2 regions of the Roseateles sp. UC29_93 genome follow, and region 1 is predicted to be linked to the other one. Evidence: predicted binding sites of a transcription regulator. Region 1 holds the regulator's gene; the other holds the start of a gene.
The links. Region 1 encodes HrcA, which represses chaperone genes, less so after heat shock. Its sites were predicted from a motif close to TTAGCACTCNNNNNNNNNGAGTGCTAA; they were not measured.
Positions count from the first base shown of each region.

Region 2: the regulator HrcA is predicted to act here: its motif matches at 1,855-1,881, upstream of groES (co-chaperone GroES).

Region 1 is NZ_CP170545.1:2,859,526-2,871,163, reverse strand. It holds gene ACFJIX_RS13380 (ureidoglycolate lyase) at 1-31, opposite strand, end outside; gene ACFJIX_RS13375 (SDR family oxidoreductase) at 113-865, opposite strand; partial or broken gene ACFJIX_RS13370 (IclR family transcriptional regulator) at 998-1,755, shown strand; gene ACFJIX_RS13365 (hypothetical protein) at 1,783-2,472, opposite strand; gene ACFJIX_RS13360 (restriction endonuclease) at 2,680-3,279, shown strand; gene ACFJIX_RS13355 (hypothetical protein) at 3,283-4,206, shown strand; gene ACFJIX_RS13350 (DUF6795 domain-containing protein) at 4,211-4,696, opposite strand; gene ACFJIX_RS13345 (restriction endonuclease) at 5,039-5,977, shown strand; gene ACFJIX_RS13340 (hypothetical protein) at 6,009-6,743, shown strand; tRNA gene ACFJIX_RS13335 (tRNA-Ile) at 7,057-7,133, opposite strand; gene hrcA (heat-inducible transcriptional repressor HrcA) at 7,246-8,262, opposite strand; partial or broken gene ACFJIX_RS13325 (NAD kinase) at 8,344-9,218, shown strand; partial or broken gene recN (DNA repair protein RecN) at 9,218-10,938, shown strand; partial or broken gene rapZ (RNase adapter RapZ) at 11,024-11,638, shown strand, end outside.
Region 2 is NZ_CP170545.1:525,134-536,771, forward strand. It holds gene ACFJIX_RS02410 (DUF692 domain-containing protein) at 1-544, shown strand, start outside; gene ACFJIX_RS02415 (DNA-binding domain-containing protein) at 541-1,341, shown strand; gene ACFJIX_RS02420 (DoxX family protein) at 1,338-1,823, shown strand; gene groES (co-chaperone GroES) at 1,990-2,280, shown strand; gene groL (chaperonin GroEL) at 2,332-3,969, shown strand; gene ACFJIX_RS02435 (DUF1631 family protein) at 4,261-6,357, shown strand; partial or broken gene ACFJIX_RS02440 (patatin-like phospholipase family protein) at 6,719-7,726, shown strand; gene yihA (ribosome biogenesis GTP-binding protein YihA/YsxC) at 8,816-9,466, opposite strand; gene ACFJIX_RS02450 (c-type cytochrome) at 10,065-10,655, shown strand; gene ACFJIX_RS02455 (cytochrome c biogenesis protein ResB) at 10,732-11,638, shown strand, end outside.

The DNA of each region.
Region 1 (11,638 bases):
GGCCCGTCGGGCCGTAGCGCAGCAGTTTCATGGATGGTGTCCGCCGTTGCCTTCGACCCGGAAGTGTGGGTGTGTGTCGATCCGCTTCATGAGGGTGCTCTTTCCTTGCGGTTCAGATCGTCACGCCGCCATCGACCAGGACGGCCTGTCCGGTCACGAAGCGGGACTCGTCGCTCAACAGGTAGACCACCTGCGGCGCGATGTCGTCCACCGTGGCCAGGCGGCCCACGGGCTGCCGGGCGATGAAGTCCTTCTCCGCTTGCAGGGGATCCGCAGCCGCGGCGATGCGTTGGCGAAGCGACGGCGTATCGACGGTCCCCGGACACAGTGCGTTGCAGCGCAGTCCCAGCTTCGCATAGTCTGCCGCGATGGCCTTCGACATGCCGATGACGGCCGCTTTGCTGGCGCCATAGGCGAAGCGGTTGGGAAAGCCCTTGATCGACGACGCCATCGAGGCCATGTTGACGATGGACGCGCTACCGCCGGTCGTGGCGACCCTGTCCAGCATGCCGGGCAGGAACGACCGGATCAGCCGGTACGCGCCCTTGACGTTCACGTCGAAGCTGAAGTCCCAGTCCGCTTCATCGCAGTCCAGCACCGAGCCGTGGTGGACGTAGCCGGCGCAGTTGAAGAGCCCATCAAGAACTGGCACGGAAGCGGCCAGCTGCTTGACCTGAGCGCCGTCTCGCACGTCGAGCACGTGGGTCACCAGGTTTCCGGATTCAGTGGCCAGAGACTCCAGCAAGCTGCCATTCAAATCCGTGGCGATGACCTTGGCGCCTTCTCGGGCGCAGGCCAGCGCGCTGGCGCGGCCAATGCCCTGCCCGGCGGCCGTGATCAGGATGGTCTTGTCTCGGAGTCTCATGGCGTTCTCGCTGTTCACCAATGAACTTCAAGTTCATTGATGGATAATCTAGAACTCCGATGAGCGCAAGGCAACAGTGATTCCCCTGGTGCTTCGAATCCGTCCCGACTCTGCGCATTACCCTACCCGCCCATGTCAGAAGAAGACCGCTACCGCGCCCCCGCACTGGACAAGGGGCTGGACATCCTGGAACTGTTGGCGGAGCAGCCCCACGGGCTGACGCGTGCCGAGATCGTCAAGGAGATGGGCCGCAGCCCCAGCGAGATCTATCGCATGCTGGAGCGGCTTGTCGCGCGCCACTACGTCTCCAGGTCAGCGCAGGGCGACCGGTACGCCCTCGTCTGAAGCTGTTCGCGCTGGGGCATCGTCACCCGCCGATTGAACGGCTTGTGGCCCAGGCGCTGCCGGCGATGGACGCGTTCGCCAAGGCCGCTGAACAGTCCTGCCACCTCGGCATCTACGACCGGGGCAACATCATCGTGGTGGCCCAGGTGAACGGCCCGGGGAACTGGGGCATGTCGGTGCGCCTCGGCGCGAGGATCAGCCTGGTGGGGACGGGATCCGGTCACGTGATGCTCGCCTTCCAGTCCGCCCAAGGTCGCGCGGACATGCTGGCCGAACATGAGCGTCTCGATGGGGAGGTGCCGCTGTCCGAGGAGGACCTGTCGCCGATCCTGCAGCAGGTCCGCGACCTTGGGTATTGGCAAGGGGACAGCCTGCAGGCTTACGGTGTCGTCGACATGTCGATGCCCGTGGTGGGCCCAGGTGACCATGCGCTGGCGGTGTTGACCTGTCCCTTCATCCGACGCATCGACCGACATGTCGGCGCCGATCTGGACGCGACGCGAGAACTGCTGTCCGGCGCAGTGGGTCGGCTTTCGATCAGGTAATGGCGGAGGACTCGAGCGCTCCGCAATTCAGGGCTCGTCGCCGCCGAGTCCGCTGCAGCTGGTCTCCTGAAGATCGCAGATCTTGTCCACCCAGACGCGGAAGCGTCCCGCGGGAAGACCTTGCCGGGCGGCGGGCGTGATCTGCAGCTTCTCGCGGAAGTCGGCAGGCAGGCGTGCCTCAGTGAACTCCAATTGAGCCCACTTGCCCTGACACGCCGCGAGCCGGCTCCCGTCCATCATGGCGCTGCTGTCGAAGGTGTCGCCATCGCGCAAGCGCATCAGCACGGGGGCATCACGCAGCGGTGCTGCGCGGCCCGCGGTGGCCTGCGACTTCACGATCAAGCGGCTGCCGCTCACCCAGCCCTCGCCGCGATACATCGGCCGTTCGGCCTGGCCGGTCATGTCCGGGTTGTCGCGCGCATTGCGGATGAGGAACCAGCCCCCTTCCGACGCCACGACTTCGACTTCGGCGCGCGTGCGATAGCCCTGTTCGGGATCCACGTAGACGGGCACGAGCTTGCCGAGCACCTTCGCCTTGGCATGGGGGGCGGCACGGACGTTCAGGCCGGCAGGATCGGTTTCCTGGACGAAGGCGCCGATCTCGCACTGACTGCGGCTCGCGTCCGGTGAGCCCGCGGCGGCGTTGCCGATCGCGCCGAGCGAGACCAAGGCGATCGCGAACCAACGCTGGACGATGGGGTTCTGATCATTCGCCATCGATGAGCACGTCGTAGTAGGTCTTGACCCGTCCCAGCGAGGCCAGGAAGTTGCCGAACAAGTTGTCTGAAGGTCCGATGCCTCGCGGGCATGGCGACGGCGATACTCGGTTGACGTCTTCAGGGAGAGAGCCGAAATGGCCAGAACGAAGAGAGACCCTCGGGAGAGGGTCTGCTGGGTCTGTTCGCTTCAGTAGGAGCGGCGGTGATGTCGGTTCTCCGACCGCGCGCGACGGGGAAGTTGCACGAGCAGTCCGCACTCGGCGATGGCGCCGCCGTGACCGATGGCATGACCTGGCACCAGTTCGAGCTGCTGATCGGCGATGCGTTCCGGCAGAAGGGCTTCACCGTGGTCGAGATCGGCGGCAGCGGCCCCGATGGCGGCGTGGACCTCGTGCTGCGCAAGCCTTCAAAGACGGGGAACGAAACCTTCCTCGTCCAGTGCAAGCACTGGAAGGCCCGCAAGGTCGGCGTGGGCGCGGCGCGGGAGCTCTACGGGGTGATGGCGGCGCGCGGCGCCGCGGGTGGGTTCGTGGTGACGGCGGGGGGATTCACCAAAGAGGCGCTGGCGTTCGCCGAGGGCCGGAACATCCGGCTTATCGACGGGCCGAAGTTGAAGGCGCTGCTGGCGACCTCCCCTGCCCCGAAGCCCGAGCCACAGCGGTCAGCAGCGGACGTCACGATGGTGGTCTGCCCGGCGTGCTCGCAGCCGATGGTGTTGCGCACGGTCAAGCGCGGTCCGACGGCGGGGCAGCAGGTCTATGCGTGTTCGACGTATCCCATCTGCAAGGGGACGAAGCCGGCTTGAACCATGAAGAAGATTTTCCTTGCCTTGATGATCGGCCTCTTCGTCGGCGCTCTTGCCTTCTGGCAGTTGCGCAGCGACGAGCGTGTTTTGATGCTGGCGGATGTCAGGACCACCGCTTCGCCAGCGGCATCGTCCAGCGCGGCAAGCGCTCAACAACTGCCGCCCGCGGCTTCGGCGACTCCGGCTTCCGCGCCGTCATCACTGCGTGGGGCAGGTCTGGAAGATGGGATGGTCAGCTCTGATCCACTGGCCTTTGCCGCTTGGCAACACGGGCTCTCGCAGGTCGGGTCGTTTGCGAAGGCTGATCAGATCACTTGGCAATGTCGAGAAGCCAACCAATTGGCATCGAGGGCCCGACCTGAAATCGCCTTGCAGCGCGCCACCCAGCTGGGGAAGGATCCGGCCATGTTCCAGGCTCGATTCATCGAGGCCCAGCAGATGGTACGCAGTCGATGCGAAAGCTTTCGTCAAGACGTTGCGGCGGACCAGGCCCTGGAGGGCGACAGCAACGCGGCCAGTTACCAGAAGGCGCGCGTCGACATGTTCAAGATGGACGCGTCCACGCCGGCTGCCCTGCTTGAGCTGGCGAGGCAAGGGCAGCTCGCTTCTGCAGCGTTGATCCTTGCGAACATCCCTCGCTTCCAGGGCGAGGATTTCAAGGGCGCCGAGGCGTCGGAAATCTTTCAGAGCGCGGTGTTGCTCGCTTCTTTCAATGCGACCTCCGTGCAGGCTGATCGCGCCAGGGATCTGCGGATGTACAGCGCCTGCCTGCAGACTGGGGTATGTGACGGAGATTTCGCCACCTATGCGCTGCGAAAGTGGCCCGAAGGCTCGGCGCAGCGGGAGAAGGCGTTGGCGCTTGCGGCGCGCATGGAAGCGGTGTTCCGCTCGAATTCCATCGCGGACTGGATCAAGGCGCCGCGTTAGGAGGTCACTTCTGCACCGTGCAGATCCCGTAGCTCCGGATCTCCGGGCGCCCGACCGGTTCGTCCTTGAGGTCGCACACAAGGCGCAGGGGCTGGCCGTCGAGTTCGCCCAGGTCTTCGTAGTTGTGCTTGCTATGGAACCATCCGCGGAAGGTCTTGCTTTGATAGACGAAGCTGACTTCCTGATCGATGACCGGCTCGTGGGGCAGCAGGTTGCCGGTGATCGATCGCCCGGTGATGACCGGGAAGTGATAACGCCCGTTGGCGTCGGTTCGGGTCACGTTGGAGCCCCTCTTGTCGCCCCAGTGCCAGGAGTAGTGCTGCTGGACCTCGACGCCTTCCACCGGACGGCCCTCCAGCAGGACGATGCCCTCCAGGTCGGAGAACAGGGTGAAGGGTTTGAAGAAGGCCATGGCTTGTGCGAGCGAGAAGAGTCCGATGGCGAGCGCAGCAAGCCAGAGGGTGATGCGAAGGAACGGGGAGCGTTTCACGGCTGCACCGTCCGCTTGATGGCTCGTCAACTGGGGGCTCCAGGACTGGGGATGGGTGAGGGGCAAGTGTTGCGCGGGAGCGCAACGGAGCGGCCGGCCAGTCTAGGGTGGGGTGGAAAGTTGAAAGTCACTTGCTTGGTTGGGGATCTCAATGCGAAGCACGCCGCATCGGCGCGAAGCGTGGAGTGCAGTTCGCCGGCAATTCCGGTGTCGGTCAGACATGGCGATGAGCAAGGTTCCGCCCAAGACGGTAGACGCGAAATCGCGCTGTTGTTCTGACGCGCGCGTCCTTGCAATCCTTCCGGGAGAGCTGGGCAATTGATAACGCTTTGGGAGTTCCCCGTGAACGCCCGCAGCCGTGCAGACAATGCGGCCACGATACTCGGCGGACGTCTTCAGGGAGAGAGCCAAAATGGCCAGAAGAAAGAAGAGATCCTCGGGAGGGGGTCTGCTCGGTCTATTCGCGTTGCTGCCGTGGTGGGTGAGTGTGGTGCTCGCGGTCGTCGCATACTTCGGGCGCACGCCTTGGCGGGACTGCCGCCGGCAAAGCCGCAAGCGGGGCCGTTTGCGCGGCAATTCCAGACGCTCGTTGCCAATGCCGGAGTGCGTGGCGCGGCAGGAGGCTTGCAGTACGCGCTGCCGATGTTGCTGTTGGTGGCGTCGGTCATGTCGGCGTTTCGCCGGCATGCAAGAAGGGACCTGCTGCAGGCTTCGGCGCTAAACCAGGATGCCGCTGCAATAGATGGCATGACCTGGCACCAGTTCGAGCTGCTGATCGGAGAGGCGTTCCGGCAGAAGGGATACACCGTCGTCGAGATCGGCGGCAACGGGCCTGATGGCGGCGTCGACCTTGTCCTGCGCAAACCCGCGACCAATGGGAACGAGACATTCCTGGTTCAGTGCAAGCACTGGAAGGCGTTCAAGGTCAGCGTGAACGTTGTGCGGGAGCTTTACGGAGTGATGGCCGCACGCGGAGCTGCAGGTGGATTCGTGGTGACGTCGGGCAGGTTCACCTCTGAGGCGGTGGTGTTTGCAGAGGGTCGAAACGTCGAGCTGATCGATGGAACGAGGCTGAAGGAGTTGCTGGCGAGCGCCAAGGTTGAACCGCATCTGCCGCCAGCGCCGACCGCCTCGAAACCTTCCGACCTTCCCACGATGGTCGTATGCCCGAGTTGCTTGCATCCGTTGGTGCGACGCATTGCCAAGCGTGGACCTCAGGCTGGGCAGGCGTTCTATGGGTGTTCGACGTATCCGGTATGCAAATACACCCGCGCCCTCTGATTGCGCATTCTCGTCAACAACTTAGATCCAAATGGCCACATCAAAAAAAACGAAACGCGTCCAAGACCAAATTCAGGAGAATGCGTTCAAAGGTCAGTCGCGCACTGAAACTCATCTTGCCGATTTCTTTTGGCTACTCAGCAGATCGATCGACATCAACGGCGAGGATCTCTTGGTTGAGCGTCGGCGTGATTCATCAAGTATCCCAGCCGCTGCCGGCGATCCACAATGCTTCGGCCTAATTCAGGCAAAATTCTTTCAGGGCAAGAATCTCGTCAAAATTCTTCGCAGCTATGTTGAGGACATGACAGGCCCAAGAACCAACTTCTTTGCGTTCTTACACTCCGACGATGCTGACGGAGAGCATATCCATTACTTCTTCACGGCCCAAGAGATTATTGAGAGCTGGAAAGTCAGCCGTTGCCAAGAGTTCTTTGAGTTCAGAATTACCAAGACACGGCTATTCGAGCGCTTTCTCAATCGTCCCCGCCACACCATCACGAATGCAATTCAAACGGGAATATCTCGAACTCAGGGATTGCAATCGCGGTATGCGCTGTCCCGATTCTTCCGCACGCATGTTGACCGTCTTCGTAGAGGACGTCGTCATACCGACCACCACCCAATGTCACAAGAAATGAATAATCGCCGCTTGCCTTTGGAGTTTGAACAATTCCACTCTGCCATGGCCCACCCAGACTACCTGTGGCAAGAGGCTCGAACAATCTACGAATTGCCTTGCGGTCGTAGGTGCTATGACGTCTAAGACGAACTTGCGGATTCTCTTCGCTCACCAACCAACTCCATCCTCTTTAACCTCGAAGCTCCGAGTATCGATCAGTCCATAACGGGCTCATAATTAAAAAGCAATTCATACTTCTTGGCGCATTAAGAATCCGCACCACCGGCGGCAGCCGACAGTTGGCTGCTGCATGTTTGTACCCGCTCGAAATGCCGGAGACAAATTGATTGAGGCATCATCGCGGATGTTTTGCAAAAGATGCACCGCTCAGTACTTATCGAGCGGGACGACGAGAACTTATTTCTTCGTACGTGATTTGCGAGAAGATGCAATTCGTTGGTAGGCCGTACAGGACTTGAACCTGTGACCAAAGGATTATGAGTCCTCTGCTCTAACCAACTGAGCTAACGGCCCCCGGGGGTAATCGCATATACGAACCCTGGCGGGTTCGTTGGTTCCGGCGTTGCACCGGAGCGGCGGATTGTAAGCATGCTTGGGGGCCGGCCTGACGAGCCGCGAAGCGCGGCTACTTCTGCGACAGCGCGTTGCTCACCATCCTCGACGTGATGTCGACGATCTCGATCATGCGGTCGTAGGCCATGCGCGTCGGGCCGATGACGCCGAGCGTGCCCACCACCTCGCCATCCACCTCGTACGGCGCGGAGACGATCGACAGCTCTTCAACAGGCACGACCTGGCTCTCCCCGCCGATGTAGATCCGCACGCCTTCCGCGCGGCTGGACACATCCAGCAGCCGCATCAGCTGCGTCTTCTGCTCGAACATGTCGAACATCCGCCGCAGGCTCCCCATGTCGTGGCTGAAGTCCTGCACCGTCAGCAGGTTCCTCTCCCCCGAGATGATCATCGGCTCGTGCTCCGTCACCCCCTGCTGCCCGACGTCCACCGCCGCGCTCATCAGCTTGGCGATCTCCCCGCGCAGTTGGTCCACCTCGGACCTCAGGCGGTCCCGCACCACGTCCAGGCTCAGCCCCGCGTAGTGCGCGTTCAGCCGGTTGCTCGCCTCCGTCAGGTCGGACTGGGTCAGGTCTTGCGCCGTGAACACCAGCCGGTTCTGCACATCCCCGTCCGGCGACACCATGATCACCAGCACCCGTCGATCCCCCAGACGCAGGAACTCGATGTGGTGGAACACCGCCGTCTTCCGCGGCGACGTCACCACCCCCACGAAACTCGACAGGCTGCTCAGCAGATGCGCCGCGCTCGCGATCACCTTCTGCGGTTGATCAGGCAACAACTGGCTCTCGAACGACCCCACCCCCTCGCGCGGCATGCCCGGCTTGGCCGTCAGCAAGGTGTCCACGAACAGCCGGTACCCCCGCGCCGTCGGAATCCGCCCCGCGCTGGTGTGCGGGCTCGCGATCAGCCCCAGCTCCTCCAGGTCCGCCATCACGTTGCGGATCGTCGCCGGGCTCAGCTCCAGCCCCGACGCCTTCGACAAGGTGCGCGACCCCACCGGCGAACCGTCGGCGATGTACCGCTCCACCAGAGCCTTCAGCAGTGTCTTCGCGCGATCGTCGAGCATGTTTTTCATTCTAAAGAAGCCGGCGGCGCCACCCCCCGCATACCCCCGGTCCCAGCAGTTCGCTGTGGTGTAATTCCCGCCATGTCCAAGCGCTTCCGCCATGTGGCCATCGTCGGAAAACCCCAGTCGCGGGGCATCCGGCCCATCCTGGAAGAGATTGCCGATTTGTCGCCTCCCAGGGATTGGATGTTTCCCTCGAACAGGCCACCGCCGACAGCACCGGCATCACCGCCCTCCCCGGCCTGTCCCACGCCGAACTCGGCGCCCAGTGCGACCTGGCCATCGTCGTCGGCGGCGACGGCACCATGCTCGGCTTCGCCCGCCAGGTCGCCCGCTACAACCTCCCCCTCGTCGGCATCAACCAGGGACGCCTCGGCTTCATCACCGACATCTCCGCCGACCAGTTCAAGGACGCCCTCGCCCCCATCCTCGCCGGCGACTTCGAGATCGAACACCGCTCCCTCCTCGAAGGCGCCGTGATCCGCGACGGCGAACAGATCTTCTCCGGCGTCGCCCTCAACGACGTCGTCGTCTCCCGCGGCGCCACCGCCGCCATGGTCGAACTGCGCGTGGACGTCGGCGACGAGTTCGTCGCCAACATGCGCGCCGACGGCGTCATCGTCGGCACGCCCACCGGCTCCACCGCCTACGCCCTCTCCGCCGGCGGACCCATCCTCCACCCCGGCATCGCCGGCTGGGTCCTCCTGCCCATCGCCTCCCACGCCCTCTCCAACCGCCCCATCGTGCTGCCCGACAACGGCGAGGTCCGCCTCACCATCGTCGCCGGCCGCGACGCGTCGGTGAACTTCGACATGCAATCCCTCGCCTCCCTGCTCCACGGCGACTGCATCACCGTGCGCCGCTCCCAGCACCGCGCCCCCTTCCTCCACCCCAGCGGCTGGTCCTACTACGCCACCCTGCGCCGCAAACTCCGCTGGAACGAAGGCACCACCTGATGCTGCGCCGCCTCGCCCTCAAGGACTTCGTGATCGTCCCGGCGCTCGAACTCGACTTCGCCGCCGGCTTCTCCGCCCTCACCGGTGAAACCGGCGCCGGCAAGTCCATCCTCATCGACGCCCTCCAGCTCGCCCTCGGCTCTCGAGGCGACGCCGCCGTCGTCCGCGAAGGCGCCACCCGCGCCCGAAATCTCCGCCGAGTTCGACCGCCCCCGCCGTCCTCGCCCCCTGGCTCGAGGAAGCCGGCTTCGACTCCGCGGTCGACGGCGCCGACGACACGCTGCTGCTGCGTCGCGTGATCGACGCCCAAGGCAAGAGCCGCGCATGGATCAACGGCGGCACCGCCACCGTCGCCCAGCTGCGCGAACTCGCCGAACACCTGCTCGACATCCACGGCCAGCACGCCTGGCAAGGCCTGACCCGCCCCGTGAGCGTGCGCGAGCTGCTGGACAGCTTCGCCCAGATCGAGACCAAGCCGATGGCCGCCGCCTTCACCGAGTGGCGCCAGGCCACCGAGGCGCTGTCCGCCGCGCAATCCAAGCAGGCCGACCTCGCCCGCGAGCACGAGCGCCTGAGCTGGCAGATCGGCGAGCTCGGCCGCCTCGCGCCCGGCGCGGACGAGTGGGACGAGCTGAACGCGGAACACCAGCGCCTGTCGCATGCGCAGTCGCTGATGGACGCCGCCCGCGGCGCGCTCGAACGCATCGCCGAGGCCGAGATCAACGCCGAGTCGCTGACCGACGAGGCGCTCTCCGCGCTGCAGGACGTGCTCGTCTACGACGCCGGCCTGCAGGACACCGTCAGCGCGCTGCTCGGCGCGCAGGCGCAGCTGCAGGACGCCGCGCACAGCCTCAGCTCTTATCTGAACGCCGCCGACCTCGACCCCGACCGGCTGCAGCAGCTCGACGAGCGCGTGTCCGCCTGGGTCACGCTCGCGCGCCGCTACCGCCGTCAGCCGGCTGAACTGGCCGCGCTGCTCGACGAATGGAAGGCCGAGCTCGCGCAGCTCGACGCCGCCACCGACCTCGACGCGCTGCAGGCCAAGCAGGCCGCCGCGTTGAAGCGGTATCAGAAGGAAGCCAGGACCGTCAGCACCGCGCGCGCCAAGGCGGCGCCGACGCTGTCCGACGCCGTCTCGCAGGCGATGCAGCAGCTGGGCATGTCCGGCGGCCGCTTCGAGGTCGCGCTGCTGCCGCAGGACGAGCCGCAGAGCTTCGGGCTGGAGTCCGCCGAGTTCCTCGTCGCCGGCCACGCCGGCAGCACGCCGCGCCCGCTGGCCAAGGTCGCCTCCGGCGGCGAGCTGTCGCGCATCGCGCTGGCCATCGCCGTCACGACCAGCCAGCAGAACAGCGGCGCCGGCACGCTGATCTTCGATGAGATCGACGCCGGCGTCGGCGGCGCCGTCGCGGAGACCGTCGGCCGGCTGATGAAGCAGCTCGGCCAGCGCGCGCAGGTCCTCGCCGTCACGCATCTGCCACAGGTCGCCGCCTGCGCGGATCACCACTTCCTCGTGGCCAAGGCGCTCAAGGACGGCAAGACCAACTCCGACGTCCGCCCCATCGCCGGCGAGGCCCGCACCGCCGAGATCGCCCGCATGCTCGGCGGCGAACGGCTGTCGTCGACCTCGCTCGCCCATGCGCAGGAAATGCTGGAGCTGTCCGCCAAGGGCAGTCCCGCCGACCCGGCCGGCAAGTCCTCCAACAGAAAGGTGAAGCCGTGAGCGCGCCCCATACCGCTCCGGTGCCCCGGCCCTCGCCACCCCCACCGCCACCTCGCCCCGCGGCGAGGTCGTGCTCGTCACCGGCATGTCCGGCGGCGGCAAGTCGATCGCGATGCACGCGCTCGAGGACGCCGGCTTCTTCTGCGTCGACAACCTGCCGCCCGAGCTGCTGCCGCAGTTCCTCGACCTGGAACGCCAGCGCGGCTGGCGCCGCGTCGCGATCGCGGTGGACGTGCGCAGCGCCGGCTCGCTGCCGCAGCTGCTGCTGCACATCAAGGAAATGCGCCAGGAAGGCGTCTCGCTGCGCGCGATCTTCCTGGACGCCGAGCGACGACACGCTGCTGCGCCGGTTCTCCGAGACGCGCCGCCCGCACCCGCTGCGCGCCCGTTACGACGCGCGGGACGACGGCGACACGCACCGCGCGCTGCAGGAAGCGATCGCGCTCGAGCGCGAGCTGCTGACGCCGCTGCGCATGGAGTCCACCGTCATCGACAGCAGCCAGCTCCGCCCCGCGCAGCTGCGCGGCTGGCTGCGCGACCTGGTGCATGTGAGCGGTTCATCGCTGACGCTGGTGTTCGAGTCCTTCGCGTTCAAGCACGGCGTGCCCAGCGACGCGGACTTCGTCTTCGACGTCCGCGTGCTGCCCAACCCGTATTACGACCGCGAACTGCGTCCGCTCACCGGCCGCGACGAACCGGT
Region 2 (11,638 bases), 2.3 Mb from region 1:
GGCGTATGCACCGGACCTGCTGCCGGTGCCGCGCACGACGGAGGCCTTGCGTCATGTCGCGGCGAACCTCTCCCGCATGCAGGACGCGCTGCAGCGCCGTGTCGCCATCGAGAACCCCACGCATTACCTGTCCCTCTCCCACGAATGGGGCGAGGTCGATTTCCTGCATGAACTCGTCCGCCGCACCGGCTGCGGGTTGCTGGTCGACGTGAACAACGTGTTCGTGTCCGCAAGCAACCTCGGCATCGACGCCTCGGCGTGGATCGATGCGGTCGACGGTGATGCAGTGATGGAAATCCACGTCGCCGGGCACCGTGCCGACGCGGACGCCAGCACCGGGCTGTTGATCGACAGCCACGACGCGGCCGTCGCGGCGCCGGTCTGGACGTTGCTGGCGCGATTGACCGCTCGCATCGGTCCCAGACCGACCCTGGTCGAGCGCGACGGCAACCTGCCGCCCTTCGCCGAGTTGATCGCCGAACGCAGACAGGCTCAGTCAGCACTCGACGCGGCAACACGCGCGCCTCATGAGGTGCTCGCATGACGCGCATCGAATCGCGCGCGGAGCCGGCGCTTGAGTCGCTCGCCAGATTTCAGGAAACGTTCTGGCGTGACCTCTGGGCCGCGCCGGAGGACGACACTGCCCGCCCCGCATCGGCGGCCGCTCAGCCCGGCTTCGCCGTCTATCGCAACACCATGTTGAAAGGCTGCGCGGATGCGCTGATCTCGCTCTATCCGGCCGTACACCGGCTGACCGGCGATGCGTGGATGCAGGCGGTGGCACTCGACGCGGTGCGGGCCGACCCGCCAACGGGCGGCGACCTCCAGCACTACGGCGCGCGCTTCCCCGCGTTCCTCGATGTGGCGCTCGCCGGCAGCGAACTGCCCTGGCTTGGCGAGGTCGCGCGCCTGGACCGGCTCTGGAGCGAGAGCCACGTGTCGGCCGATGCGCCGGTACTCGAGGTACCGGCCATCGCAGGACTCGAAGCCGAACGACTCGCCGCGTCGCGGCTGGTGCCGCACCCCGCGGCGCGATGGCGCTGGTGCGCCGGCTGGCCGGCATTCAGCCTCTGGAACGCGGCACGCACCCAAGGCGCCGATCCGAATCCACCGCATTGGCAGGGCCAGGGCGCGCTGCTGACGCGGCCCTCCGGCGCGGTCATCGCGCTCGAGATCGATGCCGCCGATTGCGCCCTGCTCGACGCCTGCGCCGACGGCACACCGCTCGGCGAAGCGCTGGACACCATCCAGGCCCGCCTCCCCGCCTTCGACCCCGGCGCCGCGCTGGGCCGTCTGCTCAATCAAGGCGCCTTCACCGGCGTCATGGAGATCCCGTCATGAACACGATCAACTCCACATCCCGCACCGGACGCGACACCACCTGGTCGCTGGCCACGATCCGCCAGCGCCTGGAGCGCCTCATCTCGCATGACCTCATCGCGCTGGCCTGCCGATTCAGCATCGCGGGCGTGTTCTGGCTGTCCGGCCGCACCAAGGTCGAGGGCTGGTTCACGCTGACCGACACGACCTTCCTGCTGTTCCGCCAGGACTACGCGCTCCCGCTGATCCCGCCGGAATGGGCCGCCTATCTCGCCACGGGCGCGGAGCACCTCCTGCCGATCCTGCTGGTACTGGGGCTGTTCACGCGCCTGGCCGCCCTCGGCGTGCTGGGGATGACGGCGGTGATCCAGACCTTCGTCTATCCGTCGGGCTGGCCGACGCATCTGAGCTGGGCGGCGCCGATGCTGTATCTCCTGGGTCGGGGCCCCGGCCGGTGGTCGCTGGACCACCTATTCAGCCGCGGTATTCAAGCGCGCCCTTGAAACGTCAAGACCGGTCCATATAATCTCCCTGCTAGCACTCGCGATGGTCGAGTGCTAACAAGCCCCGAGGCCCTGGCTGAGGGGCTTACTTCTTGTGATGGACTGGCTTGTGCGCTGAGCGCACGGCGGGTCCTTGAAGCAAGTCTGCATTAGTCAAGGAGATCTGATGAAACTGCGTCCTCTGCACGATCGCGTGATCGTTAAGCGCCTGGAAAACGAAACCAAGACGGCCTCCGGCATCGTCATCCCCGACAACGCCGCCGAGAAGCCCGACCAGGGCGAAGTGCTGGCCGTCGGCCCGGGCAAGCGCAACGACAAGGGTGAATTCATCGCCCTGAACGTCGCCGTCGGCGACCGCGTCCTGTTCGGCAAGTACAGCGGCCAGACCGTCAAGGTCGACGGCGACGAGCTGCTCGTCATGCGCGAGGAAGACCTGTTCGCCGTCATCGCCAAGTAATCGACGACCGCGACAGACCTTCATCCAGATAAAGATTTCGGAGAGATACACATGGCAGCAAAAGACGTTGTCTTCGGCGGCGAGGCCCGTGCCCGCATGGTCGAAGGCGTGAACATCCTGGCCAACGCGGTCAAGGTCACGCTGGGCCCCAAGGGCCGTAACGTGGTGCTGGAGCGCTCGTTCGGCGCCCCCACCGTCACGAAGGACGGTGTCTCGGTCGCCAAGGAGATCGAGCTCAAGGACAAGCTGCAGAACATGGGCGCCCAGATGGTCAAGGAAGTCGCTTCCAAGACCTCGGACAACGCCGGTGACGGCACCACCACCGCCACGGTCCTGGCCCAGGCCATCGTCCGCGAAGGCATGAAGTACGTGGCCGCCGGCATGAACCCGATGGACCTGAAGCGCGGCATCGACAAGGCGGTCACCGCCCTGGTCACGCAGCTGAAGGCGGCCTCCAAGGCCACCACGACCTCCAAGGAAATCGCCCAGGTCGGCACCATCTCCGCCAACTCCGACGCCGACGTCGGCGAGATCATCGCCAAGGCGATGGACAAGGTCGGCAAGGAAGGCGTGATCACCGTCGAAGACGGCAAGAGCCTGGACAACGAGCTCGACATCGTCGAAGGCATGCAGTTCGACCGCGGCTACCTGTCGCCGTACTTCATCAACAACCCGGAAAAGCAGTCGGCGATCCTGGACAACCCGTTCGTCCTGCTCTACGACAAGAAGATCTCCAACATCCGCGACCTGCTGCCGACGCTGGAAGCCGTCGCGAAGTCGGGCCGTCCGCTGCTGATCATTGCCGAAGAAGTCGACGGCGAAGCGCTGGCGACCCTGGTCGTCAACACGATCCGCGGCATCCTGAAGGTCGTCGCCGTGAAGGCCCCGGGCTTCGGCGACCGCCGCAAGGCCATGCTGGAAGACATCGCCATCCTGACCGGCGGCAAGGTGATCGCCGAGGAAGTCGGCATGTCGCTCGAGAAGGTCACGCTGGCTGACCTGGGCCAGGCCAAGCGCGTCGAAGTGGGCAAGGAAAACACCACCGTCATCGACGGCAACGGTGCCGGCGCCGACATCGAAGCGCGCGTCAAGCAGATCCGCGTCCAGATCGAGGAAGCCACCAGCGACTACGACCGCGAGAAGCTGCAGGAACGCGTGGCCAAGCTGGCCGGCGGCGTCGCCGTCATCAAGGTCGGTGCCGCCACCGAAGTCGAGATGAAGGAAAAGAAGGCCCGTGTCGAAGACGCGCTGCACGCCACCCGTGCCGCCGTTGAAGAAGGCATCGTGGCCGGCGGCGGCGTCGCGCTGCTGCGCGCCCGTCAGGCCGCTGGCACGATCAAGGGCGACAACGCCGACCAGGACGCCGGCATCAAGCTGATCCTGAAGGCCATCGAAGCCCCGCTGCGCGAGATCGTCTACAACGCCGGTGAAGAAAGCTCCGTCGTCGTCAACACCGTGCTGGCCGGCTCCGGCAACCACGGCTACAACGCGGCCAACGGCACCTACGGCGACATGATCGAGATGGGCATCCTGGATCCGACCAAGGTGACCCGCACCGCGCTGCAGAACGCCGCGTCCGTGGCCTCGCTGATGCTGACGACCGAGTGCATGGTCGCCGAAGCGCCGAAGGACGAGTCCGCCGGCCCGGCCATGCCTGGCGGCATGGGCGGCATGGGCATGGACATGTGATGTCCGCCTGAGCACGGCGCGCGGTGGTCCCACCGCGCGTCACGCTCGGGACCCACGCTCTCGAAAGGGGTCGCTTCGGCGACCCCTTTTTTCGTTCGTGCAAGATGAGTCGGTTGCGCTTCGATACGACGTAGGCTCGACCATTGCCAATATCCGCTGCAGCATCCGCTCAGCATCATGGTCACCGCCGGCCGCCAGGTCGCGCGGCCATCAGGCTTTCCCCAGGCCGCACGTCCCCGTGCCCCAGGGGATGTCACCTGAATCAGGGGCGACCATAATGCAGCTGACAACTTGTCACAAATGATGGTCCAAGCGTCTTCGCCCTCCCTGCAGTCCCTGCTCGACGACACCCTCGCGCATGTGCCCGCGTTGGCGCACGCGGTCTACAACGGCCTGCAGGATGAGCTCAAGAGCAGGCTCGAACATCACCAGTTGCTGGCCGGATGGTCCAAGCGGCGCGCGAGCTTCGCGTCCGACTTCGAAGGCTCGCTCAACCTCCTGCTGAAGACGGCCCGCGACGGCGGCGATCCGCTGCAGCGGGAGCGCCCCGTCTCACGCGGCGGCGAACTGTCCTTCAGCCTCGTCGATGAGAGCCAGGCCCTGAAGGACGTCGCGATCGCCCACGTGATCACCGCGATCGAAGACCAGTCCCGAGCTGAGCTGCATCAGCTGGGCAACTTCTTCGCCGCGCTGCGCGGCATCGCGCGGCCGTTGAAGAACGACAACCCGTTGCGGGCCGCGCTGTTCGCACAGGCGCTGGCACGCGCCATCGAAGGCGTGGACCTCGACGCCGACGGCCGCTATGCGCTGATGCGCATGGCCGCGCATCCGCTGGCGACCAAGCTGCAGCCGATCTACACCCTGCTCTGCCAGGGCCTGAGACAGGCGCAGTTGAGCGGCATGCTGACCAGCCACGGGTCGGCGCTCAAGGAGTCGGAACTGCGCCTGCGCCAGTTCAAGACCTTGACCGACACGCCGACGCAGAACGCAACGCTGGACCAGGTCGCGATGAAGCTGGACCTGATGAACACGCGCGCCGCCGAGCTCGGATCGGCGCGCGCCGCAGTCCCTGGTTCGCCCACTCCGCCGGCGGGCGCCCTGTCCGCCCCCCCGCCCAAGCTGGGGCCGGGCATCGGCGCGCCGGGCACGGACCTGCTGTCGCGCCTGTATGACCAGATCCTGGCCGACGACAGCCTGCAGCCGCCGCTGAAGGTCCTGATGGGTCGACTGCAGGTCGCGATCGTGCGCCTGTCCAAGACCGATCCCTCGCTGCTGCGTCGCCAGGACCATCCGACCTGGCAGTTGCTGAACCGCCTGGCCGCGCACGGCGCGGGCTTCCAGCGCAGCGACGATGCGGAACTGAAGGCCTTCCTGCAATTCCTGGAACGCGTGATCCAGCCGCTGCTGGACAGCGCGCATCCCTCCGCGTTGCAGTTCCAGCAGGCATTGACCGAGGTCGACACCCACATCCGCGCGCAGGCCGAGGCCCGCGGCCAGCGCAGCGCGGTGGCGCTCGAGCGCCTGGACCGCGAGCAGCGCCGCCAGGAATGGCAACGGATGCTGCGCGACCAGTTGCAGCACCAGCTCGACGATGCCCAGGCGGGCAAGCTGATGCGGCGTTTCCTGCTCGGCCCCTGGGTCGAGGTCATCGCGCAGGCGATGGTCCAGCACGGCCGGGATGCCTCGGAACCGCAGACCTACATCGAGCTCGTGGACGCGCTGCTGCACAGCGTGTCGCCGCAGCCGGACGAGGCGGCGCGCACGCGCCTGCGCGTCCAGTTGCCGGACCTCGTCCGCGCGCTGGACCGCGGCATGGATGCCATCGCGCTGCCGCAGATGCAGCGGCAGACCTTCCTCGACGAGCTGATGCGCCAGCACGGCCGGGTGCTGCGCGGACTGCCGGCCGTGGAGGAGGCCGCCCCGGCCGCCCCGTCGCCGCGACGCCCGGCGCAGACGTCCGAGGAACTGCTGCAGCAACTGCTCGACGAACGCGAGTCGCAACTCCCCTCGCGCTGGGCCTACGAGCGCGTCGACCGCGGCCAGTTGCCGACGGTGCCGGTGGCGCTCTACAGCGAGGAGCACTCGCCCCACGCGCACGCGGCGCTGCAGGACTGGATCGCCGGCGTGCACATCGGCGGCTGGTACCACTTCTTCCACCAGAGCGAGTGGATCACCGCGCAGATCGCGTGGATCAGCGACAGCCGCCAGATGTTCCTGTTCGTCGGCCAGGCGTCGGAGGAGCGCCACTCGGTCACGCGCGGCGCGCTGGAACAGCTGGTCGCCAACGGGCTGATCACGCAGCTGGAAGACGAGCCGCTGCTGCAGCGCGCGATCGGCACGCTGATGCTGGACCTGGACCGCGCCCCGCCCAACGGCAACGATCACTGACGGACACCGTCGGGACGCCGCCGGGGCCTGCCCGCGGGCCAGGTTCGGGTCACAATGCGCCCGCCTCGCGCCGTCGCCGCGAGCTTGTCCCGCAGCCCGATGTCCGCCCTGTCCCGAGATCCCCGCGTCCTTCCCCGCGTTCGTCGCCTTCTGCGCCTGAGTGGCCAGTGCCGCCTGGCGCTGGCGGTCGCCCTGATCGCGCTCGCCGCGCCGGTCGCCGGCCTCGCCCAGACGGTGCCGCCCAACCCCCCGCCCGGGCCGGTGGCGACGCCCGCGGCCGACCAGGCCCAGCGGCCCAAGCTCGGGCTGGTGCTCTCGGGCGGCGCGCGCGCGCGGTCTGGCGCACGTCGGCATCCTGAAGGTGCTCGAACGCGAACGCATCCCCGTCGACATCGTCACCGGCACCTCGATGGGCGCGATCATCGGCGGGCTCTACGCCAGCGGCATGTCGGCCGACGACCTCGACCGCGAGCTGTCGCGGATCGCCTGGGACCGGCTGTTCGCGAGCCGCGTCGACCGCCAGGACCTGTCGCAACGCCGCAAGGAGGAGGACTTCGAGTTCTCCGCGACGATCGAGTTCGGCCTGCGCGACGGCGAGGTCCGCGTCCCCACCGGCACGCTCTCCAGCCGCGGGCTCGAGGCGCTGCTGCGCCGGCTGACGCTGCCGGTGCGCGACGTGCATCAGTTCGACCACCTGCCGACGCCCTTCCGCGCCGTCGCCACCGACATGGAGAACGGCCACGAGCGCATCCTGGCCGAAGGCGACCTCGCGCTGGCGCTGCGCTCCAGCATGAGCGTGCCCGGCGTGTTCGCGCCGGTCGAATGGGAGGACCGCATCCTCGGCGACGGCGGCCTGGTCAACAACCTGCCGGTCGACGTGGCCCGCGAGATGGGCGCGACGCGCCTGATCGCGGTGAACGTCGGCACGCCGGTGGGCGGACGCGACACGCTGAACTCGCTGCTCGGGCTGACCGCGCAGATGATCAACATCCTCACCGAGCAGAACGTGCAGCGCTCCATTGCCAGCATGTCCGCCGGCGAGGACCTGCTGATCACGCCGAAGCTGGGCAAGCTGACGTCGGGCGACTTCGACAAGGTCCGCGACCTGATCCGCGCCGGCGAGGAAGCCGCCGAGGCGATGCTGCCGCAGCTGCGCGCCTACGCCGTCGACGAGCGGACCTACACGGACTGGCAGATCGCGCGCATCGGCACCAAGGCGCCGGGCGTGTTCATCGCCGCGGTGAAGCTGGAAGGCTCCGACAACACCAACCCGGAGCGCTTCCGCAGCCAGCTCGAATCGAAGCCGGGCCAGCCCTTCAACAACGAGACGGCGGAGCGCGACATGCGCTTCCTGTCCTCCAGCGGCGACTACAACCGCGTCGACTATCACGTCGAGCACCGCGCCGAGGGCGAGACGCTGGTCTTCAACATGGAAGACAAGCCCTGGGGGCCGAACTACTTCCGCGTGGGCATGGACCTGTCGACCGACTCGGGCGGCGACAGCTTCTTCAACCTGCGCCTGAGCCACAACCGCCACTGGCTGACCGACAAGGGCACCGAGTGGCGCAACCAGATCACGATCGGCGAGACGCCGCGGCTCTATACCGAGCTGTACCACCCGCTGGGCCTGAAGCTGGGCGTGGCCGACGACTGGTTCGTCAGCGCCTGGGGCGAGGCCAACCAGCGCAAGCAGATCGTCTATGACGACAACGATCCGGACAACGCCAGCCTGGGCCAGGCGCGGCTGGTGCGGCGCGACGCTTCCGTGGGACTGGATGTCGGTCAGCCGTGGGGACGCTGGGGCGAGGTCCGGCTGGGCGTGATCAGCCAGATCCGGCACGCCAAGCCCGACCTGATCACGGTGGCGACGCCCGAGATGGGCAAGCTGCGCTGGACCAGCTACGAGCGCGGCTTCCGGTTCCGGACCGTCGTCGACCAGCTGGACTACGCGAACTTCCCGCAGCACGGCTATCGCTTCACCGTCGAGGCGCAAGGCGGCCGCCAGGACAACCGCAACCTCAGTAGCGGCCGCTTCCTGCGGCTGAACACGGGACGGGAACGTGGTGCGCAGCTTCGGCGGGCACACGGTCAGCCTGTACGCGCGCGCCGTGGCGTCGCAGCAGCCGGACGACACGGGCCTCGGCGGCTACACGCTGGGCGGTTTCCACCAGCTGTCGGGCTACAACCCGAACCAGCTCAGCGGCAACTCGCTGCTGTTCACGCGGGCGACCTACTACCGGCGCCTGAACGACCAGCCCTTCCTCTCGCGCGGGTTCTTCATCGGCGGCACGCTGGAGGCGGGCAACACCTGGCTCTCGCGCCGAGACATCAGCATCAAGGACATGCGCTACGCGAGCAGCATCTTCCTGGGCTCGGACACGGGACTGGGGCCGCTGTACGTGGGCATCGGCTACGCGCCACGCGGCGGGACCGCGTTCTACGTGTTCATCGGCCGGCCTTAAGCCGGCGCCGAGTCGTCTTCCGCGTCGTCGGACGGCTCGTCGTCTTCCTCGTCCTCGCCGTACGGCGCGCGCGGCTCAGCGTGCGCCCAGTCGTAGATCACCTCGGCGACGTCTTCCAGGCCCTGCTTGCTCAGCGCCGAGAACAGCGTGACGCCGATGTCGGAATCCTCCGTCGCCAGCACGCCCAGGTCCTTCTGGACCTGCGCCAGGATGGCGGCGCCTTCCTTGCGGTTGAGCTTGTCGGCCTTGGTCAGCACGACCAGCAGGCTGACCTCGCCCGCGGTGACGCGGTCGGACACGTATTCGAGCAGCTGCTTGTCGAGGTCGGTCAATCCCAGGCGGGAGTCGACCATCAGCACTACGCCCGACAGCTCCTCGCGCTGGCCGAGATAGTCGGCCATGACGCGCTGCCAGCGCAGCTTGGCGTCGCGGGCCACCGCGGCATAACCGTAGCCGGGCAGGTCGGCGAACAGCGCGTTGGGCGCGTCGCGCGGGCCCACCGCGAACAGGTTGATGTGCTGCGTGCGGCCCGGCGTCTTCGACGCGAAGGCCAGGCGCTTCTGCTGGGCCAGCGTGTTGACCGCCGTCGACTTGCCGGCGTTGGAACGACCGACGAAGGCGATCTCCGGCAGGCCGCGCGGGGCCAGGTCTTGCGCGCGCGCCTCGCCCTCGCCGACTTCCTCGCCTGTGGCTTCGGATCCCGGGTCGTCTTCCGGGTCGTCACCCGAGTCGTCATGCGGCGCGCCGACGTCAGCGGCGTCGTCGTCAAGCAACGCCTCGTCGAACTCGGCGGCTTCGGCCTCGGCCAGCGCCGCCTCCGCGCGCGCCAGCGCCTCCCCCGGCAGCACGCCGTCGACCGGCAGGTGCTTGAGCTGGCTGGCCGTGGTCAGGAAGCGCGCGGTGTGCGTCCAGGCCAGCGCGCGCTTGCCCGGGGTCATCGGCTCGGTGCTGGCGGCCTTCTTCACCGGCGGGGGCAGGCCTTGCGCCCTGGCCTTTTCGGCGTTCTTCGCGCGGGCCTTGGCGGCCGCGCGCATACCCGTTTTCCCGGGGCCCTGCTTCTTCTTTGATGCTCCAGCGCGTCCCGCGCCACGGCCTGCGGGTTTCCCTGGGGCCGCAGGGGCGGGTTTCTTGTCGGAATCGGTCATCGGGCTGCGCGGGCTCTAAAGAGGTGCATTGTAAGATCCCGCGGTTGCGCTCACCCAACCCTCAACATTCATGAAGACTGCCGCTTTCTTGTTGTCGAGCATGGTTTTGATGTCCGGCGCCGCCAACGCCAATGAACCCGCTGCGGCGGCCAAGCCCGATCTGACCAAGGGCCAGGCCATCAGTTCGCAAGTCTGTGCCGCCTGCCATACGGCCGACGGTACCCGCGGCAGTCCCGCCAACCCCATCATCGCCGGCCAGCACGCCGACTACCTGGCCAAGCAGCTGCACGAGTTCAAGTCGGGCAAGCGCAAGAACCCGGTGATGTCGGGCATGGCCGCGCCGCTGACGGACGACGACATCCGCAACGTCTCCGCGTTCTACGCCAGCAAGGGCTCCAAGCCCGGCTTCGCGAAGAACAAGGAGCTGATCACCCTGGGCGAGAAGATCTACCGGGGCGGCATCGCGGACAAGCAGGTGCCCGCCTGCGCCGGCTGTCACAGCCCCAACGGCGCCGGCATCCCGGCGCAGTACCCGCGCCTGGGCGGCCAGCACAGCGACTACACCGAGGCCCAGCTGACGGCGTTCCGCGCCGGCGGCCGCCCGAACAGTCCGCAGATGCTGGCCATCGCCGCCAAGATGAGCGACCGCGAGATCAAGGCGGTCTCGGACTACATCGCCGGCCTGCGCTGAGCGATCGCCCGCGGGGCGCACCTTTGGGGAAGGTTCCGACGAACGAGGCCGGTGATCCGATCACCGGCCTTCGCTTTTGCCGGCCCTCGCCCGATTCGTCGCCGGGCGCAACGAGAATGCCGGCCATGACCGAGAAGTCCCCGAGAGTCCCACCAGGCAGACAGCCCAGGCCGCCGCGCGCGTCGCGCTCGACGACGCGATGGAGCTGGTGGCGTCGATGCGCTTCGCCATCGCGCTGCTGACGGTGCTGTGCATCGCCTCCGTGATCGGCACCGTCGTGCAGCAGCGCCAGCCGATGCCCAACTACGTCAACCAGTTCGGACCGTTCTGGTCGGAGCTGTTCGGCAAGTTCGACCTGTACACCGTCTACAGCGCATGGTGGTTCCTGCTGATGCTGGGTTTCCTGGTCGTGTCGACCAGCCTGTGCATTGCGCGCCATACGCCCAAGATCCTGCGCGACCTGAAGACCTACAAGGAGACGATGCGCGAGCAGTCGATCCAGGCCTTCAAGCACAAGGCGCTGGGTTACCTGCACATGAATCCGGAAGCCGCGCTGGGCCAGATCAACGCGTGGCTGAGCGCCGAGGGCTGGAAGGCCCGCGCGCAGGTGCGCAACGGCGGCGTCATGATCGGCGCGCGCAAGGGCTCGGCGCACAAGATCGGCTACCTGGCGGCGCATTCGGCCATCGTGCTGATCTGCCTGGGCGGGCTGTTCGACGGCGATCTGGTCGTGCGCGTCATGATGTGGGCGCAGGGCAAGCAGATCTACCAGGGCGACGACCTCACCCAGGTCACCGACATCAACCGCCTGACGCCGGCCAATCCGAGCTTCCGCGGCAACCTGTACGTCCCCGAGGGCAGCCGCTCGTCGACGGCGCTGATCTCGATGCCCAGCGGCGTCGTGGTGCAGGACCTGCCCTTCGACGTGGAGCTGAAGAAGTTCATCGTCGAGTACTACGCGACCGGCATGCCCAAGCTGTTCG